4 regions of the Priestia sp. TSO9 genome follow, and region 1 is predicted to be linked to each of the others. Evidence: predicted binding sites of a transcription regulator. Region 1 holds the regulator's gene; each other region holds the start of a gene.
What was found. Region 1 encodes Rex, which represses fermentation and respiration genes when NADH is low (regulators of the CRP and FNR family bind a similar motif). Its sites were predicted from a motif close to TTGTGAAATATTTCACAA; they were not measured.
Positions count from the first base shown of each region.

Region 2: the regulator Rex is predicted to act here: its motif matches at 2,326-2,343, upstream of LJC66_RS26450 (cytochrome ubiquinol oxidase subunit I).
Region 3: the regulator Rex is predicted to act here: its motif matches at 3,175-3,192, upstream of LJC66_RS13325 (DUF1641 domain-containing protein).
Region 4: the regulator Rex is predicted to act here: its motif matches at 5,598-5,615, upstream of LJC66_RS09515 (cytochrome c oxidase subunit II).

Region 1 covers NZ_JAJEKD010000005.1:376-8,270, forward strand. The annotation lists tRNA gene LJC66_RS01110 (tRNA-Met) at 1-17, shown strand, start outside; tRNA gene LJC66_RS01115 (tRNA-Asp) at 22-97, shown strand; gene tsaE (tRNA (adenosine(37)-N6)-threonylcarbamoyltransferase complex ATPase subunit type 1 TsaE) at 318-788, shown strand; gene tsaB (tRNA (adenosine(37)-N6)-threonylcarbamoyltransferase complex dimerization subunit type 1 TsaB) at 785-1,483, shown strand; gene rimI (ribosomal protein S18-alanine N-acetyltransferase) at 1,498-1,947, shown strand; gene tsaD (tRNA (adenosine(37)-N6)-threonylcarbamoyltransferase complex transferase subunit TsaD) at 1,944-2,960, shown strand; gene LJC66_RS01140 (ABC-F family ATP-binding cassette domain-containing protein) at 3,216-5,150, opposite strand; gene LJC66_RS01145 (redox-sensing transcriptional repressor Rex) at 5,609-6,247, shown strand; gene tatA (twin-arginine translocase TatA/TatE family subunit) at 6,301-6,486, shown strand; gene tatC (twin-arginine translocase subunit TatC) at 6,502-7,257, shown strand; gene LJC66_RS01160 (YdiK family protein) at 7,283-7,510, opposite strand; gene LJC66_RS01165 (CPBP family intramembrane glutamic endopeptidase) at 7,507-7,895, opposite strand, start outside.
Region 2 covers NZ_JAJEKD010000016.1:302,728-310,622, reverse strand. The annotation lists gene LJC66_RS26465 (LacI family DNA-binding transcriptional regulator) at 1-744, shown strand, start outside; gene LJC66_RS26460 (threonine/serine exporter family protein) at 889-1,650, shown strand; gene LJC66_RS26455 (threonine/serine exporter family protein) at 1,665-2,120, shown strand; gene LJC66_RS26450 (cytochrome ubiquinol oxidase subunit I) at 2,423-3,829, shown strand; gene cydB (cytochrome d ubiquinol oxidase subunit II) at 3,816-4,832, shown strand; gene cydD (thiol reductant ABC exporter subunit CydD) at 4,832-6,544, shown strand; gene cydC (thiol reductant ABC exporter subunit CydC) at 6,541-7,895, shown strand, end outside.
Region 3 covers NZ_JAJEKD010000013.1:999,575-1,007,469, reverse strand. The annotation lists gene LJC66_RS13340 (NAD-dependent malic enzyme) at 1-417, shown strand, start outside; gene LJC66_RS13335 (AEC family transporter) at 430-1,386, shown strand; gene LJC66_RS13330 (NAD(P)/FAD-dependent oxidoreductase) at 1,432-2,610, opposite strand; gene LJC66_RS13325 (DUF1641 domain-containing protein) at 2,644-3,096, opposite strand; gene LJC66_RS13320 (hypothetical protein) at 3,526-3,942, shown strand; gene LJC66_RS13315 (ammonium transporter) at 3,939-5,222, shown strand; gene LJC66_RS13310 (IDEAL domain-containing protein) at 5,356-5,553, shown strand; gene LJC66_RS13305 (hypothetical protein) at 5,739-6,896, shown strand; gene LJC66_RS13300 (hypothetical protein) at 6,911-7,288, shown strand; gene brnQ (branched-chain amino acid transport system II carrier protein) at 7,328-7,895, opposite strand, start outside.
Region 4 covers NZ_JAJEKD010000013.1:243,359-251,253, reverse strand. The annotation lists gene LJC66_RS09540 (SDR family oxidoreductase) at 1-611, opposite strand, end outside; gene LJC66_RS09535 (universal stress protein) at 962-1,456, opposite strand; gene cyoD (cytochrome o ubiquinol oxidase subunit IV) at 1,604-1,900, opposite strand; gene cyoC (cytochrome o ubiquinol oxidase subunit III) at 1,901-2,500, opposite strand; gene qoxB (cytochrome aa3 quinol oxidase subunit I) at 2,502-4,469, opposite strand; gene LJC66_RS09515 (cytochrome c oxidase subunit II) at 4,471-5,409, opposite strand; gene LJC66_RS09510 (TetR/AcrR family transcriptional regulator) at 5,831-6,724, opposite strand; gene LJC66_RS09505 (cytochrome P450) at 6,987-7,895, shown strand, end outside.

The DNA of each region.
Region 1 (7,895 bases):
TCCTGTCCCCGCAACCAACATGGTCCCGTGGTGTAGCGGTTAACATGCCTGCCTGTCACGCAGGAGATCGCGGGTTCGATTCCCGTCGGGACCGCCATGTTTTAGAAACGAAACAATGTGTTTCGTCTTTTTTATTGTTTGAACCATTTTTATATAAAACTTTACCGTCCTTAGGAGCAATCCTAAGGAATTTTTTATATACAAAGAAATTTCTTTATAGAATTGCGATGTTAAAGATTGTTGGATTTCTTACTGGATATGTATAGTCCACAACGTTTACAATATATATATACAGATTGAAATGAGGTTCTGAATGAATGACAGAGATTAACGAATTTACGTTTATGTCTACGTCTCCTGATGAAACTAATCAGCTGGCTGCTCGTCTAGCAACTTTATTAGAAGCTGGTGACGTGCTGCTGCTTGAAGGCGATTTGGGAGCTGGAAAGACAACATTCACAAAAAGTTTAGCTAAAGGATTAGGAATTGAACGCAATGTGAATAGCCCGACATTTACGATCATTAAAGAATACAAAAGCGGTCGCCTTCCTCTTTATCATATGGATGTGTACCGTCTAGGGGATGAATTTGAAGACCTAGGGTTTGATGAGTATTTTGAAGGAGATGGCGTGACGGTCGTGGAATGGGCTCATCTGATTGAAGAGCAGCTTCCTAATGAATATATTCAAATCAATATTTACCATGAAAACGAAACGGCTCGTAAAATCCTTGTAAAAGCGATAGGCAGTCGGTACGTTGAAATATGTAAGGAGCTTTTTAAAAGATGAAAATGTTAGCCATTGATACATCCAATTTTGTCATGGGTGTTGCTGTCGTTGAAGAAAACAAAGTAATTGGAGAAATTATTACGAATCTAAAAAAGAATCACTCCGTTCGTGTGATGAACGCTGTGGAATCTTTGTTAAAGGATTGTGATATTGCGCCAAGCGAGCTAGACCGTATTGTAGTAGCACACGGTCCAGGATCTTATACAGGTGTACGCATTGGCGTTACCATTGCCAAGACACTTGCTTGGACTTTAAATATTCCTTTAATAGGTGTATCTAGCCTTGAGGCACTATCAGCAAACGGTCGCTATTTTGATGGATATATCGCTCCGTTATTTGATGCGCGCCGTCAACAGCTTTATACAGGACTATATGAATGGAATAACGAGAGAGGTCTTGTAGAAGTTGAAAGTGATCGACTTGTTATTAATAAAGACTGGGCGGAACATTTAAAGTCATACAACAAACCTATTTTATTCATAGGCAATGATCTTCCTATGCATGAAGAGGCGTTAAAAGAAGTGCTGGGTGAACAAGCTGTATTTGCCCATGTTCAGCAGTTTAATCCAAGACCAAGTGAATTGGCTTTCTTAGGAATGAAGAAAGAGCCGCAGTCTGTGCATACTTTTGTTCCGAACTACATTCGTTTAGCTGAAGCCGAAGCCAACTGGCTTGCTTCACAGCAAAAAGGATAAAAGAAGGTATAAACATGAAACTAACAATTAAGTTTCGTTTAATGGAAGTTAAAGATATTGATCAAGTAGTGAAAATTGAAGAGAAGTCTTTTACGACACCTTGGAGTTCAGAAGCGTTTCAAAATGAGTTAACCAATAATCAATTTTCAACTTACATTGTGATGGAAGAAGGAGAAAATATTATTGGGTATTGCGGAACGTGGATTGTTATTGACGAAGCACATGTAACCAACATTGCGCTATTGCCAGACTACCGAGGTAAGGGACTCGGTGAATTGTTGCTGCGCAACGTGATGGACGTGCTTCGAAAACTAGGTGCTGCGTCAATGACATTAGAAGTGAGGGTATCTAATCATATTGCACAATCATTGTATCAAAAGCTAGGTTTTAAACCTGGAGGTATTCGTAAGAATTATTATTCTGATAACAATGAGGATGCATTAGTTATGTGGGTGAATTTATGAGTGAAAATCAATTAATTTTAGCATTAGAAACAAGCTGTGATGAGACAGCAGCAGCCGTGATTCGAAACGGTCATGAAATTGTAGCCAATGTGGTGGCCTCTCAAATAGAAAGTCATAAACGATTTGGCGGTGTCGTACCGGAGATTGCATCTCGTCATCATGTGGAACAAATTACGGTGGTAGTTGAAGAAACTTTAAATCAAGCGAACTTGACGTTTGCAGATATTGATGCAATAGCTGTAACGGAAGGACCAGGGCTTGTGGGAGCACTTCTTATTGGCGTAAATGCAGCCAAAGCGCTAGCATTTGCACATCAAAAGCCATTAATTGGTGTTCATCATATTGCAGGACATATTTATGCAAACCAGCTAATCAAAAAATTAGAATTCCCGCTTTTATCGTTAGTTGTATCTGGAGGGCATACGGAGCTTGTATACATGGAAAGTCACGGTCAGTTTAAAGTGATTGGTGAAACGAGAGATGATGCAGCAGGAGAAGCCTACGATAAAGTAGCCCGCACGTTAAACCTTCCATATCCAGGGGGACCGCATATTGACCGCCTTGCACATGAAGGAGAGCCATTAATTGATTTGCCGCGTGCTTGGCTAGAAGAAGGATCCTATGATTTTAGTTTCAGTGGGTTAAAATCAGCAGTTATTAACACTGTCCACAACGCGAAGCAAAAAGGTGAAGAAATTCTTCCACAAACGCTTGCTGCTAGCTTTCAAGCGAGTGTTATTGATGTGTTAGTAACTAAAACCGTTAAAGCTGCAAAGGAATATAACGTTAAGCAAGTGTTAGTAGCAGGAGGAGTTGCTGCTAATAAAGGACTTAGAGCAGCGCTAGAAGAGGCATTTGCACCATTATCAAACATCGAACTTATTATCCCGCCGCTCTCTCTCTGCACGGATAATGCTGCAATGATTGGAGCAGCAGCAAGTGTACGATTTGCTCAAGGAAAACGTTCAGATATGTCATTAAACGCAAACCCCGGTTTAGACTTGGAAGAGTAAGAGACGAATGAGATTTAGTTCTCATTCGTCTTTTTTTGTGGATAAAAATAATTTATCAACAATATTCAATAAATTTAGAATTAACTGTGGATAATTATGTGGAAAAGTCCGTGCGCTCAGTACACGGACCTGTTATCAACAAGTTTTAATTATGAAAATCAGACAGATATCCACTGTTTATTCACAGAGTGGATAAAGCTTGTTCTAAAGCGCACGAACAAGTAAATAGGATGAATAAATACGAAAAAATATAGACTATTCTTCTAGAAGAAGCTGTAATTCTTCCCACTCTTCCATTAATGTGGATAACTGTGAAGAAATTTTTTCGTTTTCACCGTTTAATCTTGATACTTCTTCGTGGTTTTGATAAATTTCAGGGTCACAAAGAAGTTCTTCATTCTCTGCTTGTGCGGCTTCTAATTTGTTTACTTCAGTCTCAATTTCTTCAATGCGGCGCGTTCGCTGCCTCATCAATTTTTTTTGTTCTTTATCTTGTTTATAGGACTGTTTATCTACTTTTACCGTGCGTTCTTCGTTTGCTTTTATATTTTCTAATTCTTTGATTTCCTCTATTTCTGCTTTCTTTTCTACATAATAGTCATAATCTCCAAGAAACTCTTCTAACCCTTCAGGAGACAGCTCTGCTATTTTGTTTGCAATACGATTAATAAAATAACGGTCATGTGAAACAAATAACAGAGTTCCTGGGTAATCGATTAACGCATTCTCGAGTACTTGTTTGCTATCTAAATCAAGATGGTTAGTAGGTTCATCTAAAATTAAGAAATTAGCTTTTTGAAGCATAAGCTTCGCAAGAGCCAAGCGTGCTTTTTCACCACCGCTAAGCGTGGAAACGATTTTCAGTACATCATCACCTGAAAACAGAAAATTTCCAAGCGCTGTACGAATTTCTTTTTCAGGTTTGGATGGGTATTCATCCCAAAGCTCATTTAAAACGGTTTTATTAGACGTTAAATTGGCTTGCTCTTGGTCGTAATAACCAACCATTACGTTTGAGCCAAAGGAAATGGTTCCAGTCTTGAAGCTTAGTTTATCCACAATACCTTTTAATAAAGTAGATTTCCCAACTCCATTAGGGCCAACCAACGCAAGGCTTTCACCTTTTTTAATCCGAAGGTTTGCCTGCTGAACGATATATTTGTGTTCATCATATCCGATAGACACGTCTTCAAGATTTAAGACTTCATTTCCGCTTTGACGCTCAATTTCAAACGAAAAACTAGCTGATTTTTCGCCTTCGTTAGGTCGATTTATTAACTCCATTCGATCGAGCTGTTTCCGTCTGCTTTGCGCACGTTTTGTAGTCGATGCGCGGGCGATGTTTCGCTGAATAAAATCATTCAGTTTTGCGACTTCATCTTGCTGCTTTTCATACTGACGCAACTCTTTTTCATATCGCTCTGCTTTTTGTACAAGGTATTTAGAGTAATTGCCCGTGTACTTGACCGTTGTTTTTTGTGTGACTTCATACACTTGATTTACGACTTTATCAAGGAAGTAACGATCGTGTGAAACAATTAAAATAGCTCCTTCATACCCTTGCAGAAACTGTTCCAGCCATGCTAAAGTTTCAATATCTAAGTGGTTGGTAGGCTCATCGAGAATAAGCAAGTCTGGCTTTGTTAAAAGCAGTTTTGCAAGAGCCAAGCGCGTTTTTTGTCCACCGCTCAAGGAGGAAATAGGGGTGCTATAGTCAAAGTTTGAAAAACGGAAACCGTGAAGAATAGACCGTGTATCCGCTTCATATTGATAGCCGCCTAAATCTTTGAACGTTACTTGAAGCTGGTCGTACTCTTTGGTTAGTTTTTCGTATTGAACTGAATCATTAAAAATGTCTGGATCACCCATCTTCGTTTCAAGCGTACGTAATTCTTTTTCCATTTTCTTTAACGGAGCAAAGACCGTCATCATTTCTTCCCATATGGAGAGTGTTGACTCAAGAACTGTATCTTGTCCCATATAATCAATGGAAACACCTTTAGGTTTAATAATTTCTCCGCTGTCATAAGAAAGCTGCTCAGCAATAATTTTTAATAAAGTTGATTTACCAGCACCGTTTCGTCCCACTAGGGCAATGCGGTCTTTTGATTGTACTTCTAACTTTATATTCGATAAAATGGGTTCTGCCCCATAGTATTTTGTAATACCGTTCAATTGTAGAATAATCATTTTTTCACCTCTAGTAGTATATCCATAGTGTATTTTAACATATTTTCAACTACAAGTTCTTCTTACAAGCGTTTGTAATTTGTAGAGGGACAAGGACAAATGATGAAGCGAATGTTTTGATTCATGAAATAAAATGATTTTACCTGCACATTTTATACAGGATACTATGTTAAAATAAGAGATAAGTGCATCTCTGAACTTATATATGATGGATGTAGAAAACCCGTCATGACTAACAAACGAATCCTTTGAAGGGCACATTGCTTCGTTCTAGCTACCGACTTTAAGTAGTGCTGGATAGACAAAAGGCGTCGGGGTGTGAAGCGGAGTATATATAAAACAAGAGAAAAGAGAGAGAATTGGAAGCGCTACCTCAAAGCGGTTGAGGCTTTGTGAAAGGTAATGCAATATGACTTGAAAATGTTAGTAACGACATACATGAACTGAGGGGGTACAACGTGAACACTGAACAATTAAAAATACCACAAGCAACGGCTAAACGATTGCCGCTTTATTATCGTTTTTTAAAAAACTTGCATGCTTCTGGTAAACAGCGTGTTTCGTCAGCGGAGTTAAGTGAGGCAGTGAAAGTTGATTCTGCTACTATTCGCCGGGATTTTTCTTACTTTGGAGCATTAGGGAAAAAGGGATACGGCTACAATGTGAATTATTTACTTACATTTTTCCGTAAAACGTTAGACCAAGATGAAGTAACGAAAGTAGCACTGATTGGCGTAGGGAATCTGGGAACGGCCTTTTTAAATTATAATTTTATTAAAAATAATAACACCAAAATTGAGTGCGCTTTTGATGTGATAGAAGATAAAGTCGGTACAAAAGTAGGCGACGTGCCGGTTTATCACCTTGACCAATTGGAAGATTATATGAGTGATGATATCTCAGTGGCGATTTTAACCGTTCCTGCCACTGTTGCTCAGCAAATTACCGATCGTTTAGTGAGTTGCGGAATTAAAGGGATTCTAAACTTTACTCCTGCACGCTTAAACGTACCGGATGAGATTCGACTGCACCATATTGATCTTGCTGTAGAATTACAGTCGCTTGTCTACTTTTTGAAAAATTATCCTGTTGAATAAGGCGGACTATGTTACGATTTCCTTAAGTCTAAATTAATAAGGAGAGTGGGAATATGGGGATTGGAGCAGGCAGTTGGATTATTATTGCGATTGTAGCACTGCTTATTTTTGGACCGAAACGGTTACCGGAGCTAGGAAGATCAGTGGGCCAAACGCTTAGAGAGTTTAAGCATGCCGCTAGCGGTGCATCAGAAGATCGTGAAAAAGATAAACAGCGTCAAGTAGATGACAAAGAGTAAGAGGGTGATCATAGTATGACCGAACAAGAAATGTCAATATATGATCATATAGGAGAGCTGCGAAAACGCATTTTAATTGTTTTATTTTTCTTTGTGATTGCCACAATTGGCGGCTTCTTTATAGCGGATAAGGTCATTGTCTATTTACAGCATGCTGATGAGGCAAAAAATTTAACGATGAATGCATTTAGGCTAACAGATCCAGTTAAGATTTATATGCAGTTTGCTGTTATTATCGGCTGTGTACTTGCAGCTCCTGTTGCACTGTATCAACTCTGGGCATTTATTAGTCCTGGTTTATATGAAAAAGAGCGGAAGGTAACGCTTGGATATATTCCTGTTTCCATTTTTCTCTTTATCGGCGGTGTCTCTTTTTCTTATTTTGTGTTGTTTCCATTTGTCGTCGATTTTATGACGCGCGTTTCTGATGAGCTGAATGTAAACCAAGTGATTGGCATTAATGAATACTTTTCTTTTTTAATGCAGCTCACACTGCCTTTTGGCCTGTTGTTTCAGCTTCCTGTCGTCGTGATGTTTTTGACGAGATTAGGAATTATCACGCCTATGTTTTTATCTCAAATTCGAAAATATGCCTATTTCGTACTGCTAGTTATTGCCGCACTTATTACACCACCGGAATTGCTCTCGCACATGATGGTGACAGTGCCGCTCTTAATTTTGTATGAAATCAGCATCATTATTTCCCGCATTTCGTATCGCAAAGTGTTAAAGGCAAGGGCAGAGCAAGAAAGAGAAGATGTTAGTATGTAAAAAAACCACTGAAACAGTGGTTTTTTTATTTAGATGAATCATCTTGATTTTTATATTGCTGCTGCAATTTTTTAATTTTGTAGTGCAAGATAAAGATGCGAACCGCAAACCTGAAATCGAATGCGGCTACGAGTGCAAATAAGATTGTGGGGAAATTCCACACGGTTTCCTGAGCATTTTGAATTGCCAAGTAAGTAAATAAAATCCCCATAATAATATAAATAAACCCTCGTGTTAAAGGGATATTCTTCATAAAAACATGCCTCCAAAAATAAACTGCATTTGTTCTGCTTGTTTTTGCATTTCTATAATTTTATCTGCAAAAATAGTTTGAGATAAAATAACGATTGTATTCATCAAAACATGAGCAATAATAGGTACAACAATTAGTCTTGTTCTTGCATAAAGGAATGCAAATACAAATCCCATGGCTGTATACACAAGTAAATGTTTAAAATCCCAGTGTACCGCAGCGAAAATAAGGGAACTAATAAATGCAGAGATAAAGAAATTGTATCGTTTGTGAAGAGAGCCGAAAATAATCTTTCGGAAAATAATCTCTTCTAGTATTGGTCCAATAACAGATGTAACGACAATAAGGAACGGTGTTGCTTTAACAAGGTTAACAATATTTTGTG
Region 2 (7,895 bases), on a different contig from region 1:
CAACAAGTCCAAAGTCGAGGGATGGACGTTCTTATTGGACACACGGATTACGAAGAAACAACGGCTGAGCGTCAATTAAATGTTATGATGAACCATTGGTTTGATGGGGTCATTTTATTAGACTATGTAGCTGCTCAGCATCCGTTTGTAGATGTATTAAAACAATATCAAAAGCCTTACGTTTCTCTTACAGGTGACGCCTCTTCTGCACTTTGGCCGATTGTACATGTAGATGATGCGGTGGGAATGCAATTAGCTGTTGCTCACTTAACGGACCTTGGTCATAAGAATATAGGGTTCGTTGGAAAAGCTGTAAGTGGAGTCGAGTACCGTCTGTCTCTTTTTTATCAGTATGTACCGTCAGCAAACGCAAAGTTTGTGAAAGAAGATATGAATGACTCAGATGAACTATATCAGTTTATAAATGAGCTAGCTCATCATCCAGATCCTCCAACTGCGCTTATTTGTGCTACGGATTACATCGCTCTGAAAGTGATACACTGTGCGTGGCAAAACGGGCTTCACGTTCCAGCAGATTTGTCTGTTATAGGGTTTGATGATATTACAGAAGCTAGTGAAGCGCATCCTCCACTAACAACTATCCGTCAACCGATGGAAAAAATGGCTGAAAAAGCAGTAAACCTCTTACTTCAGCAAATTCAGGATCAGCAAGAAATAGATCAGATACAGTATAAAATGGCACCTGTATTAGTAGAGCGTGAGACCACAAAACGTATGAATTGATAAGGAATGTATATACTATTCCTGAAAGTGTGAGACAAAAAGTCCACACTTTTTTGCATTAACCATTGCGTCCACTTCCCTCTTTCTTATACACTGTATGCTGTAGGGGAAAAAACCAAGCTTTAATATGTTTGGAGCGATTTGATGACACAACAAAAATTAGATAAATATGAAATTATGGACGTTAGCTTACTAGCAGGTAAAATTATGTTAGAAAGCGGAGCAGAAACGTATCGAGTAGAAGACACAATGATGCGGATTGCAGCGTCTTACGGTATAAAAAAATCCCACAGCTATGTGACGCCAACAGGGATTATGTTTTCACTTGAAACGAAAGAACCGACGAAAACGAAGTTAATTCGTATTTCCGAACGAACGACCGATTTAAAAAAAGTAACCATGGTAAATAGCGTCTCAAGAACAATCAGTCAAGGAAACATTTCCTTGGAGGAAGCGTATGAAATGCTACAAGAAATTGAAGCAACGAACGTAGCTTTTCCACTATGGGTTCAACTTGCAGCTGCATCCATTTCTAGCGGATGCTTTTTAATCATGTTTCAAGGTTTATGGACGGACTTTATTCCAGCCATGTTTTCAGGAGGTCTCGGATTTTTAACCGTGGTGTATTTCCACCGTCTTATTCCGATTCGCTTTTTTGCTGAGTTTACCGCTTCGTTAGTTATTGGACTTTTATCAGCTCTCTTAGTCGCTTCAGGACTAGGCACGCAAATTGATAAAATTATTATTGGATCCGTTATGCCTCTCGTTCCTGGCTTATCCATTACCAATGCAGTGCGAGATTTAATGGCGGGACATTTACTGTCTGGATTATCAAAAGGAGCAGAAGCGTTTCTGACGGCATTCGCTATCGGTGCAGGTATTGCCATTGTATTTACGCTTCTATAGAAGGGAGGCATCATATGCATATCGTAGAGCAGATAATTACAAGTTTTATTGCTTCAGCAGCATTTGGGATCATTTTTAATGTTCCACGTGAATCATTATTAAAAAGTGGCTTTGTCGGAATGATTGGCTGGCTCATTTACTATTTGCTAACGTTCTATGGCGTAGATGAAATTCCAAGCACAGTTGCATCGGCCTTCTTTATTGCTATTATTAGTCAAATTTACGCAAAAATTTACCGAACGCCGATCATTATTTTCACCGTAGCAGGTATTATTCCGCTAGTTCCAGGAGGAACAGCATACGATGCCATGCGTAACTTTGTAGAAAATAATTATAATGAAGCGATTAGTCTTGCAGCGAAAGCCTTTATGATTTCAGGTTCAATTGCCATTGGTATTGTGTTTTCTGAAGTCATCAACCAAATCATTCGTCAATCTAAATTAAATGCCAAAGCAAAATATCGACCGTAGAGAAGCAAGCTCAAATCAGAGCGTGCTTTTTTTATGAAAAAAATAAACAGAACCTTCACTTTTTTTGTCACAAGAAAGTCACGTTTTAGTCTAAAAACGTTCAAAAAATGTACGTGCACAGCTAAAAAAATAGACTATACTATGTAAATAGAAAGAGAGATATTACATATGTATGTGAAACACTGAGCATATCTCTCGAATTATTATGCTCAATATTTCACAATGTAAGTAAAAGATACTCAGAAATGAGCAAAGTATCTATGGAAATGATGAATGTTCTTATATATGAAAGGAGAAAGAAGATGGATACAGTTATACTATCGCGTATTCAATTTGCATCAACGACGCTGTTTCATTTTATCTTTGTACCGCTATCTATCGGTCTTGTCTTTTTAGTAGCGATCATGGAAACGATGTACGTAGTAAAAAAAGATGAACAGTATAAAAAGATGGCAAAGTTTTGGGGACACTTATTCCTGATTAACTTTGCTGTCGGAGTCGTAACAGGTATTTTACAAGAATTTCAGTTTGGCATGAACTGGTCAGAGTACTCACGGTTTGTAGGAGATGTATTCGGTGCGCCGCTTGCTATTGAAGCACTGCTAGCGTTTTTTATGGAGTCCACTTTCCTTGGACTGTGGATTTTCGGGTGGGATCGTTTGCCTAAATGGCTGCACTGTCTATGTATTTGGCTTGTTAGTCTAGGTACTATTTTTTCAGCGTTCTTTATTTTAACGGCTAATTCTTTTATGCAGCATCCGGTTGGAATGGAGCTGAATAATGGACGTTTAGAAATGAATGACTTCTTTAAATTGTTAACAAACGGTCAGCTGTGGGTTGAATTCCCTCATACCATTTTAGGTTCGTTTGCAACAGGCGCCTTTTTTATCACGGGTGTCAGCGCCATTATGCTCTTGAAGAAAAAACATTTGGCTTTTGCCAAAAAATCATTTCAAGTTGCCATTATTGTAGGGTTAGTTTCAGGTGTAGGAATTGCGTTATCTGGTCATGAACAGGCTGGATACTTAGTTAAAACACAGCCCATGAAAATGGCCGCAAGTGAAGGATTATGGGAAAACAGCGGAAGTCCAGGCGCTTGGACGGTAACAGCAAATATTCACCCCGATGAAAAGAAAAATACGGGCGAAATCAAAATACCTTATTTATTAAGCTTCTTATCATACGGGAAATTTTCAGGTTCCGTTCCTGGGATGAATGAGCTGCAGGAGCAGTATACGGCGAAATATGGAGCAGGGAATTATATTCCACCCGTTCGGACAACATTTTGGAGTTTCCGCATTATGGCTGGTCTAGGTGGCGTATTATGTGCATTAGGCATTTGGGGCACGTACTTGCTTTCTCGTAAAAAGCTTCAAGAAAGCAAACTATTTTTACGTATTATGACGATTGCCATTGCCTTTCCGTTCCTTGGAAGCTCAGCAGGTTGGATTATGACAGAGATTGGCCGTCAGCCTTGGGTTGTATTTGGCTATATGAAAACGGAAGATGCCGTGTCTCCTGGTGTAACAGCAGGTGAATTGCTGTTTTCTATTATCTCGTTTTCGTTCTTTTATTTAATTTTAGCTGTGATTATGGTGTTCTTGTTCGTTAAAGAAATTAAAAAAGGTCCAGATCACGATCATGAAGCACACACAAAAGTAACATCAACTGATCCGTTTACAAAGGAGGGATACAATGTTTTCTCTTAATGAATTCTGGTATTTACTAGTATCCATTCTGTTTGTTGGTTTTATCTTTTTAGAAGGCTTTGATTTTGGGATTGGAATGGTGTCTCGTTTTTTAGGAAGAAACGACTTAGAGCGACGAGCTTTTATTAATACAATCGGTCCTTTTTGGGATGCAAATGAAGTTTGGCTAATTTCAGCAATCGGTGCTATGTTTGCCGCTTTTCCAAACTGGTATGCAACGCTATTAAGCGGGTCATATGTTCTTTTTGTTCTTCTTTTGCTTTCGCTTATTGGCCGCGGTGTAGCATTTGAATTTCGAGGGAAAGTTGAAAAACAAGCGTGGAAAAATGCATGGGATTGGGTTATCTTCTTTGGAAGTCTTTTTCCACCGCTCATTTTTGGTATCTTATTTTCAGCGCTAATGAAAGGACTGCCTGTTGAGCGCAACATGCAAATGAATGCCGGCTTTTCGGATATTGTTAATCTATATACCATCACAGGCGGCGTTACGTTAACAATGCTTTGCTTATGGCACGGACTTATTTTTGCCACGATCCGTACGATGGACGATATTAGAGATCGTTCACGTAAGGTCGCTATGAAGCTTTTGCCTATAAATGCCTTATTACTTCTTATCTTTTCAGGCATGACGTTTTTTGAAACAGATTTATTCAGTAATCATAGCCGCTTGATGCTATATACATTTTTCATCGGTATTTTCGTGTATTTACTAGCAGGATTTTTCCTTACACGTAAAAAAGATGGATGGGCATTTGCTATGTCTGGCTTAATTTTAATTTTATCAATTTCCTCTATATTTGCAGGATTGTTTCCAACCGTTTTGGTTAGTTCAATCAATGAAAGCTATAGTTTAACGATTCATAATGCAGCATCAGGGAATTATTCCTTAAAAATTATGTCTTACGCTGCTATTGCATTACTGCCTTTTGTGTTAGGTTATCAAATTTGGAGCTACTACGTTTTCAGAAAACGTGTAGATCATAAGGAGCATATGGAGTATTAATGGGTAGAAATTTAATGGTTTACAACGGAATAAAAATGGTTCTTGCCGTGTTAATAGGGCTTATTACTATTCAAAGTGTAGCCATTATTTTTCAAGCTAAGTGGCTCGCCGAAGTAATTACCGCTCTTTTTCATGGTGAAAGTTTAACTTCGCAGACAAAAGCAATCGGATTGTTTTTGTCTGCCTTTATGATTCGTCAGATCGTAAGTTTTATAGTAAAAAAAACAGCATATCAATTTGGAGTCAAAACGACGCAGGAACTTCGTTTGATAGTCATGCAAAGCATTTTTTCATTAGGACCGCGTTTTACCAAAGATGAAGGAACAGGAAACTTGGTGACGCTCATCACCACAGGCCTACAGAAGCTTCGCGCTTATCTCGAGCTGTTTTTGCCTAAATTGGCCGCCATTAGCGTTACACCTTGGCTAGTGCTTGCTTTCGTCTGGTACCATGATCGGCTTTCAGGCATTATTTTACTTGTGACCATGCCAATTTTAATTTTATTTATGATTTTGCTTGGATTGGCTGTACAAAAAAAAATAGATAGCCAATGGGAGACATATCACGTGTTGTCCAACCACTTTGTAGATTCGCTTCGAGGGTTAGAAACTTTAACATTTCTCGGGAAAAGTAAGAAACATGCTGAAACGATTGAAAGAGTCAGTGACCGTTATCGAAAAGCGACAATGGGAACGCTCCGAATTGCTTTTTTATCTACGTTTGCTTTAGATTTCTTTACGATGTTATCTGTAGCCATCGTGGCTGTTATGCTTGGTTTGCGGCTGGTGAACGGGTCTATGACATTAGAACCTGCACTTATGATTTTATTGCTGGCGCCTGAATATTTCCTGCCGATACGAGAAGTCGGAAACGATTACCATGCAACATTAGACGGAAAAGAATCCGGAGATGCATTACTTAAGATTGTGAAGCGGGCTGAAAAACCGTCTGCTAAAAAAGAAGCTGTTCCTAGTTGGACTGAAAGCAGTGAACTTCAATTACGTCATATTACTGTCAAATATGACAAAGAGCAGCCGCCTTCTCTTGAAGATGTGTCACTGCATGTTAAAGGAATAAAGAAAATTGGAATCATCGGAAAAAGCGGAGCTGGAAAATCGACGCTTATTGATATACTCAGCGGCTTTGTACAATCTACAGAAGGTTCTGCTGAAGTAAACGGCGTGCCAATTGATTTACGCTCAGATGCTTGGCAAAAGCAGATTACGTATATTCCTCAGCACCCATTTATTTTTAATGGAACAGTAAAAGAAAATATTGAATTTTATCAAGACAGAGGCGGCTCATATGATTATCAAGATGCTTTAACGAAAGCAGGACTTTTATCAACGGTTCAACAGATGCCTAAGAAGGAAAATGAAATGATAGGGGATGGGGGACGGCAGCTTAGCGGCGGCCAAGCTCAAAGGATTGCTCTAGCAAGGGCATTTCTAAGCGACCGTCCTATTGTTATGCTTGACGAACCAACGGCACAAGTCGATATTGAAACGGAATATGAATTAAAGCAAGATATTTTAACGATGTTCCAAGAGAAGTTATTTATTTTAGCTACGCACCGTCTGCATTGGATGAAAGACATGGATCTCATTGTTGTAATAGAGGACGGAAAGGTTGCAGAAATCGGTAATCATCAAGAACTGATTCAAAAAAAAGGAGCTTACTATCAATTTTTACATGAAGAGGAGGAGATATGATGAAATATAAAAGTTGGATATGGCCCTACTTTAAAACATATAAATATCGTATCTTTTCTATCTTATTACTAAGCATGTTAACGATTGGTTCTGCTTGCGCGCTAATGTTCACGTCAGGTTATTTGATTTCAGCTTCTTCCTTACGGCCAGAAACGATTTTATTGGTGTATGTTCCAATTGTACTTGTGCGTACATTTGGTTTAAGCCGAGCCTCATTCCGTTATGCGGAGCGTCTTGTCAGTCACGATTTTATTCTTCGTATTTTGGCTAAAATGCGTACACGTCTTTATCGTTTGATTGAACCGTTAATTGCTACATCTCGCTATCAAACAGGAGATGTTTTAGGCGTTCTCGCGGAAGATATTGAAAGTTTACAAGACTTGTTCTTGCGTACCATTCTTCCAACAATTTCAGCTGTTATTTTATATGTTATTTCGATTGTAGCTTTAGGATTCTTTAGCCTAAAGTTTGCATGTTTGATTGCCATCTATTTATTTTTATTAGTAGTAGTGATGCCGCTTTTTTCCCTTTGGCATATGAAGGCAGCCAATCAGCGATATAAATCAAGCAAAGCACAGTTATATGCCAAGGTCACAGACGGCTTTTTAGGAGTGGCTGATTGGGTGTTAAGCGGTCAGCAGCAGTCATTTTTTCATTCGTATAACAAAACAGAAAATGAGTTAGACGGCATGGATCGCAAGCTTAAACTATGGACGTATTACCGAGAATTGTTTGGACAACTTATTGTAGCAGGTTTAATTGTCACAATGATTTGGTTTGGGGCTTCTCTTTTTGCAGATAAAGAGCTTGCAGGTGTGTTTATTGCTGCTTTTATTTTAGTAGTATTTCCTTTATCTGAAGCGCTGCTGCCAGTAGCTAATGCGGTAGAAAAGATTCCTCAGTTTGAAGAATCATTAAATAGAGTACAGGCAATGGAAAAGAACTGGGAAGATGTGAATGAAAAGAAAAAACATACTCTTTCTCTACCTTATGAAGGTTCATGGAATTCGGTTAGATTAAAAGTTGAGCATGTAAGTTTTCGCTATAGTAATGAGGAGGAGTCAGTAATTCATGATCTTTCATTTCAAGTCGAGCAAGGGAAAAAAATTGCGATTCTTGGCAAGAGTGGAGCTGGAAAATCGACTCTATTAAAGTTGCTGCAAGGCTCCTTAGCACCTACAGAAGGCACAGTTCAACTAAACGGTCAGTCTGTTGCTGAAGTTCGTGAAGATGTACCAAAACTCATCTCTGTATTAAATCAAAATCCTTATTTATTTAATACAAGCGTAGCCAACAATTTATTACTAGCTAATGAAGAGGCCACAAAAGAAGAAGTAATTGAGGCCATGAA
Region 3 (7,895 bases), on a different contig from region 1:
GTTCCAGAAAATATTATAAAATGGACGGAAGGAAAAGCCCTTATTGCAACGGGAAGTCCATTTGAACCCGTTGAATATAACGGGCATACTTATGAAATCGGACAGGCTAATAATGCGTTTGTGTTTCCGGGTCTTGGTTTAGGTGCCATTGTGGTTCGCGCTCAAAAGTTTACTGAATCTATGTTTGCAGAAGCAGCCAATGCAGTAGCGCGTGTAGCAGAAACAGATACAAAAGGAGATACGCTTCTTCCCAACATTAAAGATCTTCAAAAAGTATCAAAGGCGGTTGCTGTAGCAGTTGCTGATGCTGCTGTAAAAGATAACGTAGCAACTGTTAGCGAGCAAAATGTAAATGAACTTGTAGAAGCAGCGGTATGGCAGCCTGTTTATAAAACGATTAAGGCGAAAAATGAATGAGGTGAATGATAAATGAGCATAGGTCAAATTTTTCTCATTCTCGCGCCTATCTTTTTTGTCATTTTGCTTGGTTATTTAGCAGGGCGCTTTAAAAAATTTGATAAGCAAACGTCTAAGGGGCTCAACACATTAGTAACGAAGTTTGCGCTTCCTGCACACTTATTTGTAGGTGTAACGACAACGCCAAGAAAAACACTCATAGACGAATGGCCGTTTTTAGTAGCGCTGATTTTAGGAATCGTCGGGTTTTACCTCATTATATTGCTCATCGTGAAGTATGCAGGGAAGCATACGTTAACTTCTTCTTCAATGTTTGCTCTAAACTCAGCTCAGCCAACGTTTGCTTTTATGGGCATTCCGGTACTCGGAGGATTGTTTGGTGCAGGCGCCGTAGCGATTCCAATTGCTATAACAGGAATCGTGGTAAACGCGATTTTAGATCCGCTGGCAACGATTTTAGGAACCGTTGGACAACGGGGGCGAAAAGAAGGGGAAGAGAAAACAAGTTTATTTAAAGTAACGGTTCATTCCATTTTGCATGGTTTATCTGAGCCTTTGGCATGTGTACCGTTAATTGGAGTGATTTTAACGCTTTGCGGCTTTCAGTCACCTAAACTTTTACAGGATATGCTTGATCAAATCGGAAGTATTACATCGGGAGCAGCTTTGTTTGCGGTAGGAGTAACGATTGGAATTGGAAAAATTAACTTTAGTAAAGGGGCGCTTGGGATAGCCGTCTTAAAAGTAGCGGTTCAACCCATCGTTATGCTCGGAATTGCAGTATGGATAGGGTTGTCTTCAGATGAAGTGACAAAAGCTATTTTACTGGTAGCTTTTCCTGGGTCTGCTGTAGCAGCGATGATTGCTTTGCGGTTTGAAAGCTTGGAAAACGAAACGGCATCTGCTTTTGTTATTAGTGCTATTTTATCGTTGATTACGCTGCCGCTTCTTATTTCTTGGCTTATGTAAATAAAAAAACGAAAGAGGAGAATTCCTCTTTCGTTTTAAGACGGATTAATAAGCTAATGCAAATAATCCTTTGATATGAGATAAGTAACGAACGTTACTTGCTTCTTTCATAAGTGATGCTGGTAAACCTTTTAATTGCGTTTTGTTTCCGCCGATTGTACCAATTGCATCTTTGCGTCCAAGACTTCCTAGTGTACCAGAGAAGACAGGAACGAATGATTCCATTGCTCCACCGCGAATAGCTACTGCTAAGTTCACGCCTACAACTTCACCCATTTGCCAAGCTAATTGAGCAGTAGGTGGGTAAGGGCGACCTTCTGGACCCATTACAACCGCTGAGTCACCAGCAAGGAATACATCTTTATGAGATGTAGATTGTAAGAATTCATTTACAAGTGCACGACCGCGGTTTACTTCGATACCTGAGTTAGCAACTACAGAGTTACCTTGAACTCCGCCAGTCCATACCATTGTTTTTGTTTCAATTTTGCTGCCGTCTTTAAGTTCAACAGTTGTAGCATCCATTTTTGTTACAGGTGTACCAGTAACAAATGTAACGCCACGTTTTGTTAAGCTTGATTGAGCGCGCTCTACTAATTCAGCAGGGAAGCCTGGAAGAACTGTAGGAGCTGCTTCTACACAGTATAGAGAAATTTCTTTTGGATCAACACCGTGTTTTAGACATAGGCTTGGCATTAAGTCAGCGTATTCACCAACAAGTTCGATACCTGTTAATCCACCACCGCCGACTACGATTGTACCGTCAGCTTTATTTTTTGTTTTGCTGTATTCAGCGATACAAGCTTCTACGTGTGCACGTAAACGGTTTGCATCATTTACTGATTTAAGAACGAAGCTGTGCTCTTCTAAACCAGGGATACCGAAGTAAGCAGTTTCACTACCTAAAGCTGTAACAAGGTAGTCGTAGCTTAATTTTGTACCATCTTCAAGAGATACTTCACGTTGATCTGGTGAGATTTCTTTTACCGTTGCAATTTTTAAATCAACGTTGTAGTTTTTAAGTAATTTATCAAGTGGTAAAGCTACCGCTTGTTCAGAAACGCCGCCTACAGCTAGACGGTGTAATTCTGTAATGATTTGGTGAGTAGCAAAACGGTTCACTACTGTAATTTTTGCTTCATCCGCACTTAGGTGTTGGCGAGCTGTCATTGCAGTTAATAAACCACCGTAACCGCCGCCTAAAATTAAAATATGTTTTGACATAGTCGATCCTCCGTCCACACTTTTTAATGAAAATTATTTTTGTTTTTCGTTTGTAATGTCTAAATACGCTTGTGCAAAGCGGAATAGTTTTTGAGCTTGTGGATCTTTAAGCATGCGTAATAAACCGAATAAACCGATTGAATTAGAAGCATTTGCTTCTGCACGATCGTTTGCTTCGATTGCAGTAGCTGCAAGACCTTTTACTGTTCCTTCTACCGGCTCGATAAATTCTTTTACTCCACCAAGTAGATCTTCTTTTAATACGTCGTCAGTTAATAATGATTGCGCAACGTCGTAAGTTTTTGTAAGCACCGTTACCATTTCAGATAATTTTGGTAAATTATCTACAAGAACAGTAAGAGCTTCTTGTACTTCAGGCTTTAACAATTGATCTAACACATCCGCTTGACCTTTGTTAACTGCCGCTTCTGTTTGTACAGCAGCATTTTCCTCTGCAGCTGATTTTTGAATAGTTGATTGAGACATGAAAAGTCCTCCTTTGCTGGATACTGTTGCATATGTAGTTCCTAGTTATCTGCTAGACTTTCAAACTACATTGTGAAGTTGTGAAATCTTGCACATAATTCTATTTTAATTTTAATACGAGATAAAATCAACTCATTTCGTTGAAAAAATAAGTGAAGAACCTCGTAACCCTTTGTTTAATAAAAGTTTATAAAAAATAAAGCGAATAATTGCCTAGGTAAATAAAATTAAAATAGGGAACTAACATGATTCCTCTTCCTACGATAAAACAAATAACGTCATATTTCAACACATACGAACTTAATATTCTATAAGTATTAAAAAGATAGGGCGCATTTACTATTTAAAGAGTTTTCAAAAAATTACATTGACTTACTATAGTGTTCTACATATAATCAGAATATAACATCTTATGTAAGGAGATATAACATGGTTGTAGTGGATGAACTTTATCATAATGTGGTCATTACGTTGCCTCAATTAAAATTAATTGAATTTATAATGAAGTTAAAAGAAGCTAAAGCACAAGAAATAGAAGATATAAAAACGAAAATTAGTAAATACGAAGAGAAGAAACGTGCTGAAGAAGCTTGGTATCAATCACTATCAACGTTTCGTAAATTTTTTACCGGGCGTCCTTTAAGTCAGCATCAAGCGGTCGAGTATATGGTATACGTAAAGGAGCGCTTTAAAAAAATTGATCACCTTAAAGCACAAATGCGAGAACTTCATGAAGTTCTTGAATTAATAAAAGCGGAAAATGAAGAAACAAGTGAAATTACGCTTTCGCCTGCTATTGTACAAGAAATAAAACGATTAAAAAGCAGTGGAGGCGTTGGGATATGAGTGTTAATGAACTAAGTTTAGGGATAAATACAACGTGGGTCGTGTTAACAGCGGCGATGATTTTGTTAATGGAAGGCGGCTTTGCCTTGCTAGAGGCAGGTTTTGTCCGCTACAAAAATAGCGTGAATATTATTATGAAAGTATTCGCTGATATTACAATAGGAACGCTTTGTTTCTATTTAATTGGTTTTGGATTAATGTACGGTGATGATTTAGGTGGAGTTGTCGGTAAAAGCGGTTTTGCGCTCTCAGGTAATTTATCGCACCTTGACATTCCAATTGGGCTTGAAACGTTTTGGCTGTTTCAATGTGCATTTGTTATTGCGGTCATTTCTATCGTTTCTGGAGCGGTGGCAGAACGAATTAATTTCCGCGCATATCTTTTATATGCGATTTTAATGACTACATTTATTTATCCTATAGCCGGCCACTGGATTTGGGGAGGCGGATGGATTAGTAAGTTAGGGATGCTTGATTTTGCCGGTTCGGCAGTTATTCATGCTCTTGGCGGTTTTTCAGCTTTAGCAGCTGCAATAATGATTGGACCGAGAAAAGGGAAGTTCACGAAAAATGGAATTAGTTCTGTTTCTCTTCCAAGCAATTTGCCGCTTGCATCAGTGGGTGCTTTTTTATTATGGTTTGGATGGTTCGGGTTTAATGCAGGAAGTACGCTAAGTGCTACTGACGTTAGAATTGGTCACATTGCTATTGTCACAATGTTATCAGCAGCAGCAGGCGGAGCAGCTACTTTATTTTATACTTTATTTCGCTACAACCGTTCAGATGCACCTTCTGTGATAAATGGATCACTTGCCGGACTGGTTGGCATTACGGCCGGGTGCGCTTTTGTTAACACACCATCTGCTATTTTTATTGGAGCTGTATCTGGTTTATTAATGATGGCAGCTACAAACTGGCTCGAAGCACGTCAAATCGACGATCCTGTAGGAGCTTTTCCTGTACACGCTGCTTCGGGAATATGGGGCACGTTGGCTGTAGGCTTGTTTTCTACAGACGGCGGTGTGTTTACAGGAGGGAGCTGGACATTATTTGGCGTTCAACTTCTTGGGTTAATCGCTCTATGCGCTTGGGGATTTGTTACGACGTGGATAGGGTTAAAGGTTATTTCCTTGGTGGTTCCGCTTCGATCTACGGAAGAAGAAGAAGAAGTGGGCTTAGATATCAGCTACCACGGTATCATGGCAGCTCATCAGGCTCCTGAATTTATTGAATATGAAAACTACTATGCGGAAGTAAAAGAAAAAGCCGCAGATTCGTAATAAAAGGCCGCGCTTTATAACAAAAGGGCGGCCTTTTTATGTGAAAAAAAATAGATTAAAATACTTGGTTTAAATGATTGAAAAGTCAGAATATTTGTGTTATATTATAAAAAAGCCAAGGAGTTGATTTCTTATGAAAAAGAATTTACTTAATTCACCGCAAAAATCCAACGGAAAGGTGCTTGATGCATTATTCGCTGAGATGATTTTAGACAAGGCGATTGCAGAATTTCGTAAAGCACAGCTAAAAGAAGAAATCGACCGCACGCTATTGATGAAAAATAAAGAAGAGTTTTTAAAACTCTCATCAGAACTTAAACAAATTTCTTAATTACTTACTATACTTCACACACCATCTATTTTAGATGGTGTGTTTTATTTTTGATACCTACTAAAAGGGATTAATTAGTAATAATTATGAATATATTCCTGTTTAAAACTTTATTTACATTAATTGTATTGACTTCTTTTATGGATTTTTTTAACATAAACAAGAATTAAAGAGGAGGGGTTTGGTTGGGACATCTATTATTAGTAGATAGCTTGATTGCGGGTATTGTTTGCATTGTGTTAGGAATTTTATTTAGAGCTCATAAAACAAGTAAATTTTTGTATGGCATAGGGATTGTGTTTGGTCTTATTTTTGTCATCGGGACGGTCACTCATTCTCCATCTAATACAGAAACTTCATCAGTTACAGCTGAGAAAGTAGAAGCAAATCAAAAAAACAGTAAAGACACGTCAGAACTTAAAGCTCTCGTTACTAAGGGAATGACAGATAAGGAATTTCAAAAAGAAAAAGAGAAAGCCGCTTTTCAACAGTCAGACTTAATTGTGTTAGGTAACGGAGAAGTCGGATATGTGATCAAAGCTGAAGACGGTTACGTTGTAGCTGATACGAATGGCGAAACCATTTCAAGCGTTGAAACGTTTAAAACGGCTGATGAAGTAGAACAGTATGAGTTAAATGAAGTTAAGAAAGTACATAAAGATGTAAGGACAGTCGATGCTCATTATACGGCTTCAGATTTAGAAAGCTTAGAAGATTTTGATCAAAAAATTAATGAAGTGCTGAAGCGCGTTAATCTTACAAAAAAAGAGTTTAATGAACTAAAATTAAAGGATGTTAAAACATTAACTTCTCATGAAATAGAAGTAATGAAGACTATACGTGACTCTGTTTCTCCTCTTACAAAAGATACGCTGCTGCAAAAAACGATTCCTGCTAAAGATATTGAAAAGTATGTAGATGGCTCTTATACAGCAGTGGGAGGATATGTAGCTAAAGCTGAAGATGTTCATGATATTACTTCGTACAAAGATTTTGTTGAAAGCTTACGTTTAGATTACACCGATGGCTCAGGCAAAAGGCCGTTTCCTGAAGAAGGATCGACGTACGGTGTAATCAAATTTAAATCGCAAGCGGTAAGCCACGTTGATATTCCCTACGGAACTGTGTTGGGAGGGAAAACAACAGATGGACCTCCATGTACGCTTAATGGATTTACAGGATCTCGAAACGGGGAAACCGTTCCAGAGTTCAAATTTGATAACTATTATCCACCAGCAAACGGAGCGGAACTATACCAAGTGGTAAATGGGGAAGAAGTACTTTTAGCTACCTATGTGGCAGAAGAAAAACGATTTGTACCAGCGGTTGCTAACCCAATGTAAAGGACTGGTTTTTTGTGATTCGAAAAGGTTTGCATGCAGCATATAATGAACGAGATTACGAATGTTATGAAACGGAAAACGGATGTGTAAAGCTGATTAGCTATGAGAAAGGCGATGTAGCAAATGGATTCATTCCATACAATGACACGACTTTTACAAAAGAAGTTCCTCGTGATGCTGTTGAAGAAGTGTTTTTTGTAGCTCCGTATGCTACTTATCAAAATGAAACGTTTGGTGTGTCAGATGCTTCTGATCGTCGAGTGCTTTTGACCACATCTGAAAAAGAAAAAGCTGATAAATATCATTTTCAACGAACGGATAAATATCTATACGAAAAACATGTGTTAAGAGAAGAAGTGAAGTTAATGGAGAAAAAAACTCCTTACTCATAAGACGCCATAATAAAAAGAGGATGCACTCGCATCCTCTTTTTATTTAATCAATTTTCTTGAAGTGTTTCTGTTCGTATTATCATTTGTACGAAGGAAGGTAATGACAAGACCGATTAATCCTCCTACAATAGCAGGAACTACCCAGCCGAGACCCACTCCATACATAGGTAGAATCGATGTAAACAGATCGTTTACTGCCGCAATTTTGAATCCAGCAGCATTTAAGCCATCAAATAAACTAACGATAAACGTGAACAGAAGGCTTACTTGGTAGACTTCTGAACGTCCTTTAAATAAAGGGTGTAAGAATGTTAAAGCAATTAACACAATAGCTAACGGATAAATAGCTGTTAAGACCGGAACCGAAATAGCGATTAATTCCGTTAAACCAAAGTTTGCTACAACGGCGCTGAATGCTGATAAAATGACAGCAATCAACTTATAAGAAACACTTGGAAACAGCTTATGGAAAAAGGATGAACAAGATGTTACAAGGCCTACACTTGTTGTTAAACAAGCAACGGTAATCATCAGGCCTAAAAGAATTCCTCCGTAAGAGCCAAAGTAGTAATTTGATACTTCAGCCAAAACTGTACCTCCGTTATCA
Region 4 (7,895 bases), on a different contig from region 1:
AACTTTGTAGCTGCATAATCTAATAAATTAGGACTTGGGCTATAGCCTTGTACAGAACTTGTGGTAATAATAGAAGCACCTGCCGGTAAATAAGGCAGCGCTGCTTTTACGGTCCAATATAAAGAGAATACATTTACTTCAAAGGTTTTGCGCAGTTGGTCCGTTTCTAAATCAGCAAGATCTTCTACTGCCTGCTGTTTGCCAGCTACGAGCGCTAGAACATCTAAACCATCTAATTCTTTATAAGCTTTTTCTACTAGCTCCTTGCAAAAAGATTCTTCTCCTACATCACCAGGTATGAGCACGGCTTTTCTTCCTTCTGCTTCAATAAGCTTTTGTACTTCTTCTGCATCTGCTTGCTCTTGTGGCAAGTAATTAAGTGCAACGTCCGCTCCTTCTCTTGCGTAAGCGATCGCTGCTGCTCGGCCAATACCTGAATCTCCACCTGTCACAAGAGCTTTTCTGCCTTTTAATTTACCTGCACCTATGTAACTGTTCTCCCCGCAGTCTGGGATGACGTTCATTTCTTTTTGTACACCAGGCGGTTCTTGATACTGTTTTGGATAGTCTTCACGGAAATATTGAGTTAATGGATTATTTAACTTTGACATATTCGTCACTCCTTCATAAATCAACCTTAACCAACTAAGGAAAAGTTTTCTATATGCTTGTTCTTCCCGTCTTCTTCCTTAGTAAACATGTTTGATGTGCTCTATTAGCGCCTCGCTTTTCTTTCATTGCCTTTCCCCTTCAATCAACAGCTAGAAACAGCTGCATACGTGAAACCTACGTTTACCATCACAATAAAAAAATCCGAACGAGTCAAATTCTCCCTTAAGAATCTTGACTCCTTGTTCGGATCTTCTTTTAACTAAAATACGTTTATCCCCCCCCCTTTAAATAAATGGTGAGAGCTTTTTATTTTGCTGTGAACAATAAGCATTCTTTTTCTTCTGTTCTGCTACTCTGTTAGTTCCACTTGTAAAGGCTTTGATTCTTCTTCGGCTTCTTTAGGCGTGCGAACGATTAACACATCACATTTGGCATAGCGCAAAATATGCTGAGATACACTTCCGATTAAGATACGCTCTACCGCGTTTAACCCGGTTGCACCGCATACAATTAAATCAACGTGCTTATCGGGAGCAATTTTTTTAGATATTTTTGTTTTAGGAGAACCGTGTTCAATTAATGTCTCGACTTTCGTTACGCCAGCCTTAATGGCTAGGTTACGATAGTTGGTTAAAAGTTCTTCAGCAAATTTCTCTGCATCTTGAAAGCGTGTATCTGTATAGAATGCATAAGGTGATGGACTTAACGCCTGTATGTCGATAACGTGACAAACTATCAAATGAGCGTTATTTTTTTTCGCACTGTTAACTGCTTTTTTGAATGCCCACTCTGCTTCTACAGAACCGTCTACTGCTACGAGGATGTTACGATAAGCCATATTCATCATAATCTCTCCTTTGTCTTTCGTTTATAAAGAACTTTCCTTGCTACACTTTTATTGTACTTCTTGCACAAGCGAAAATATGTGATTTTTATCACAATTTAGAGAAATTAATAAAAATGGAGCCGTGTGTAGTGCACGGCTCCATTTTTATTGAACTTGAGAGTTAAAAGTCATTATCCAAATCGATCCTGCTACAATCGTAATAACAAAAACGATTCCAAGTATTAAAGCCATCACATTATAACGAGGCTTCTCTCCGTCTTTAATATGCATGAAGAAAAACAGTTGAATGAAAAATTGAAGCACGGCCATTCCTAGAATGCTAGCTAGTAATATATTTTTAGCAAATACATGGTTTAATACCAGCATCAAAGGAATAACGGTTAAAATAATCGAGAAAATAAATCCTAGTGTATAAGCTTTTAACGACCCATGGTTCTCCATCTACATCACCCCCATTAAATACACAACCGTGTAAAGGAAGATCCAGACAGCATCAAGAAAATGCCAGTATAAGCTGATAATCGTTACTTTTCGTTTTGTTACAGAGGTAATTCCATATCGTTTTAATTGGATTGTAATTGAAATCATCCAAATGATGCCGACAGAAACGTGCAGCCCGTGCGTACTAACCAGTGTATAGAAAGCTGTAAAAAATGCGCTGGTGGAAATGGTGGCTCCTTCATGAACCATTGTTTGAAATTCATGAATTTCAAGGCCAACAAAGCACATACCTAAAAGCAGAGTCACGATTAGCCAGCCAATTAACTGCTTTATTTTTCCCTTGTGCATGCTCAGCACAGCTAATCCGCTCGTAAAGCTGCTCGTTAATAAGATAAACGTTTCAGAAACAAATCCTGGAACTTCAAAAAAATCTTTTCCTGTAAGGCCTCCCGCAGTATGATTAACAAGAACGGCATACGTAGCAAATAATGCTCCAAATAAGATGCAGTCCGTTACGAGGAAAAGCCAAAAACCCATAACTTTGATTCCTTCATCATGGTTATCATGATGTTCTTCGTGGTGCGTTGTCGCATAAGCCATGTCAGCCAACCCTCCCTACTGAATCTTCTGTATGTCGAATTTCATCCACTGGAATATAATAGTCCGAGTTGTATTGAAAAGAACGAGCTAGTAAACAAGCTCCGACTCCTGTCAAACCGAATATCGCCATCCACACCCAGTGGAACGTTAAGCCAAAACCAGCAATGAACCAGAAAACCGACATGATAAATGGAATACCTGAATTCTTAGGCATATGAATTGGAGAAAAAGCAGCTGTTTCCTTCGCTTTTTTCTTTTTTCTTTCTTCTTTTGTTGTCCACCACGCATCTTGGCCCGCTACTGTTGGAATCACTGCAAAATTGTAGTGCGGCGGCGGTGAAGGGATGGACCATTCTAATGTACGTCCATTCCAAGGATCCCCTGTTACATCTCGTTCTCCGTACTTAATGCCATGAAGAATCTGCCATGCTTGAAAGATAAACCCTATGCCCATAAAGAAAGCTCCGACTGTAGAGATAACGTTCAGCGGTCCCCATCCCATGTCAAAATCGTACGTATAAATACGGCGCGTCATTCCCATAAATCCTAATGCGTATTGAGGCATGAAGCATACGTAAAAACCAATATTCCACGTCCAAAATGCCCATTTACCAAGACGGTCATTGAGTTTAAAGCCAAACATTTTTGGCCACCAGTAGTACAAACCTGCAAAAAAGCCGAATACAACGCCTCCGATTAACACTTGGTGAAAGTGTGCAACTAAAAAGTAGCTATTATGATACTGATAGTCCGCGGGAGCTGCTGAAAGCATCACACCCGTTGCTCCTCCCACAACAAAACACGGGATAAAAGCAATTGTCCATAGCATTGGCTGTGTCATTTGAATACGGCCGCGGAACATCGTAAATAACCAGTTGAACACTTTAACACCCGTTGGAATTCCGATAGCCATCGTCGTAATAGCAAAAAACACATTCACATTAGCACCTGCACCCATCGTGAAGAAATGATGCACCCATGTGAAATACGATAGAACGCTAATAATCATCATTGAAAAAACCATAGACTTATAGCCAAATATCTTCTTTTGAGAAAACGTTGCAACGATTTCAGAAAAAATGCCGAATGCAGGAAGTACAACGATATACACTTCAGGATGTCCCCACATCCAAATTAAGTTAATGTACATCATCGGATTTCCTCCGCCGGTCATAGTAAATAAGTGTCCGTCAAAGAAGCGGTCAATAAACAATAAAGCAAGCGTTACGGTTAATACAGGAAACGCGAAAATGATAATAATACAGCTTGCTAGAACGGACCACGTGAATAGCGGCATATGCATAAGTTTCATGCCCGGCGCACGCATTTTTAAAATAGTCATAATAAAATTAATTCCAGAAGCCAAGCTGCCAATACCTGATATTTGAATACCCCAAATATAAAAATCTTGACCTGGTCCAGGACTGAACTGCATGCCAGAAAGCGGCGGATAACTCAACCATCCTGCATCTGGCGAGCCGCCGATTACAAACGACAAATTAAAAAGCATGGCGCCAAAGAAAAATAGCCAAAAGCTTACCGCGTTTAAAAAAGGATAGGCGACATCTCTTGCTCCAATTTGAAGCGGCACAACAATGTTAAAGAAAGCAAACATAAGCGGCATTGCCATAAATAGAATCATAATAGTTCCGTGCGTAGTAAAAATTTCGTTGTAATGATTAGAATCTAGAAAATGCCACTGAGGGAATGCTAGTTGCATACGCATTAATAATGCATCTACTCCGCCTCGAAACAGCATCAATAATGAAGAAAGCATATACATAATTCCAATTTTTTTATGATCCACCGTTGTGAGCCACTCACGCCATAGCCACTTCCATTTTTTAAGATACGTAAGAACAAAAATAATACCGGCTAGTGTTAACAAAATGGCGACATCTGCTCCGTAAATCATAGGTTCTCCTGTCACGAAAAAATGAGATGAAAAATCTTTTAATTTGTCTAACAACTTATTTTCCTCCTTCCTGGTGCTCATGCTGTGTATGTACTTGTTCTTCAGAAGCCACATTCATAGTCTTCATGTCTCCATTTTTCATATGGTGATGCTGACTATAATATTGACCACCGTTTTTAATGACAATTTCTTGGAATAAGCCTTTAGGAATGGTAGAATACGATTTTTCTAGAGAAAGACCTTGTTGGGCAAGATTGCTATAATCAGCTTTTGTTAAAGCTGGTGATGTTTCTTTCACTTGCTTTACCCATTGATTAAATTCTTTTGTCGATGTAGATTTAACTTTAAAGTTCATATGAGCGAACCCTTCACCCGTAAAATTAGCACCCGAACCAAAATATTCTCCCTTGTGATCAGCTTGCAGCCAAAGCCCCATTGCCATTCCCGGCATGGTATATAATTGTCCTCCCAGCTGGGGTACCCAAAAAGAATTCATAGGTGCATCTGACGTTAGCACGAATTGAACGGGCACATCTTTTGGAATTTTGACATAGTTCACTGTCGCAATATCTTGATCCGGATATTGAAATAACCATTTCCAGTCAAGGGATGTTACTTCAATCGTTAGCGGCTTTACATCTTTTTTCGGCGGATCTGCTAAGTCATACGTCGTCTTGGCCGTAGCGAAACCTAAAATACCAATAATAATAATGGGGATGCCCCACCAAATAAATTCAAGACGCTTACTATCGTCCCAATCTGGCCGATACGGAGCCTTGTTTCCAGGCTTATCGCGGTAGCGTAAAACGATATACACAAGCAGACCTAAAACAGGAATAACAACAATTGTGCATAAAATTATGGAAAAAATAATTAACTGGTATTCTTTTTGAGCCACCGCCCCCTGCGGATTTAAAATCAAATAACGACTATCACAGCCTGCTAAAAAAATTGTGATGAATACGGAGAGAATGATTAACTTGCTAATATGCATTGATTTTTGCTTTCTCACCTAAGTTCAGGCTCCCTTCCTCTAAATCTCTGTACATAATAATGGTATATAAACGTTCATATTAGAGATGCATCTCAACAGATCAAAAGGCTAAAAACCTCCTAACATATTGAAGTTTGTCATGACATATTGCTTACTCCTAAAAAATTATCATGTTGCGTTGTTAAAGGGTGTGATATTTATCACACTTGAAGCGATTTTTATCTAGTTTAAATGGCTTTACCATAATTTCGTCACATATTTGGGTAAATGTGGTGTGAAATGCCTTGCTCCTAGCGCGTAGATTCTGATAAAAGCAAAAAGCTCTTCCAGTTCTTATTAACTGGAAGAGCTTTTTAGGAGTAATGAAGTATGGAGCTTTATTTCTTACTAGTTTGTTTGCTTCACATGCTGAAACATCCAATCAATCATTTTTTGTTAAGACAGTTATGACTTCTTTATATTCCTCTAACTCTTTGGTCTGTGCGAGGGTATTGATTTTCTCTAGCGATAAAAGAGAGCTCTGAATAATAAATGTGCGAGGCTCTGTATCATTTTGCAGTAATTCATCAGAGATAAACGTCACAAATTCCAGACTCTTCTTTTGCTCCTCTTGATTTGTTAGTTTATTTTCAATCACCCGTTTTAACTTCGCGCTTACGCGCGTAAGCTCAGTCGAAAAATGACTTTCTCTTTTCTCATTAAATACCGCAGAGTAAACGGAGGGATTAAATAACTGTTCTTTTTGTTCTGCTACTTCGATTACGATTTCCTCTATACGCTTCATACAATAACGGACAATTTGTTCAATAGGCAATGGATAGTTTAGTGCTTTATTCATTTTAAATATATTGTTAAGCATTCCTTCTAGCAGCACAGCTCCATCAAATAAATAAGGAGAAGTCTTAGACGGGAAAATCTGCTGCAAACGTTCATATATCCAGTTGAATGTTGCTGTTTTTAACTCCTCTATATATTGAAATGTTTTGATCTCATTTAAAACGAGTGTACTTTCAATCATTTCAGGAATTTTGTTTTGCTCTGCAAAGTTCAGCATAAAAATTATCTGTTCTTCAAATACCTTCTGATTGTCTCCTTTATATTCAATGGCTACTTTTTCTCTTTGTAGAATAAGTGATTCTTGCAAAGACGAAAGTAATGAGAGAAGCAGTTCGCTTTTAGATGAAAAATATTTATAAAATGTTCCTTTTGAAATCCCGCTTCTTTCTAATATATCTTGTACCGAAGTGTCTACGTATCCTTTTTCCATAAAAAGCTGGTGCGTATGCCTTAAAATATCGAGCTGTTTTTGATTCATTGCTGCTACTCCTCTGTTTACAATTTACTTTTTATTTAGTATAACTTATCTGCTTTTTCCTACGTGAATTTTATCCTTTTTCCTTGATAAACAACTAAAAATAATTATATACTATCAGTACATTTTTATACATATAGTATAAAAATGTACTAATAGTATAGGTTAATTTAACAAAGTAATTTCTAGCAAGTAACAACTACTAAGCGCTATGTAGTTAGTAGATTCCAAATTTATACCTATTCTGAAGGAGGAATAAGATCATATGAACAAAGAAGTCATTCCCGTTACAGACATTCCAAAATTCCAATCACGTGCAGAAGAGTTTTTCCCTATCCAATGGTATAAAGAAATGCTGAACAACCATCCTGTTTATTTTCATGAAGAAACAAACACATGGAATGTATTCCAATACGACCATGTTAAACAAGTCTTGAGCAACTACGAATTTTTTTCAAGCGATGGACAAAGAACCACTATTTTTGTTGGGGATAATAGTAAGAAAAAAAGCACATCTCCAATTACCAATCTTACAAACTTAGATCCTCCTGACCACCGGAAAGCGCGATCTTTACTTGCTGCAGCTTTTACTCCTCGCAGTTTAAAGAACTGGGAACCGCGAATTAAACAAATTGCAGCAGACCTTGTAGAAGCGATACAAAAGAATTCAACTATTAATATTGTTGACGATTTATCTTCTCCTTTTCCTAGTTTAGTTATAGCAGATCTATTCGGCGTACCGGTAAAAGACCGATATCAGTTTAAAAAATGGGTAGATATTCTGTTTCAGCCTTATGACCAAGAAAGATTAGAAGAGATTGAACAAGAAAAGCAGCGTGCAGGAGCTGAATATTTTCAATACCTCTACCCGATTGTCATTGAAAAGCGCTCCAACCTTTCTGATGATATTATCTCAGACTTAATTCAAGCCGAAGTTGATGGTGAAACATTCACAGATGAAGAAATTGTACACGCTACCATGCTGCTTTTAGGTGCAGGAGTTGAAACCACAAGTCACGCCATTGCAAATATGTTTTATTCTTTTTTATATGACGAAGAGTCGTTATACAGCGAGCTGAGAAACAATAAAGAATTAGCTCCAAAAGCAGTAGAAGAAATGCTTCGATATCGGTTTCACATCTCCAGACGAGATCGGACGGTTAAACAAGATAAC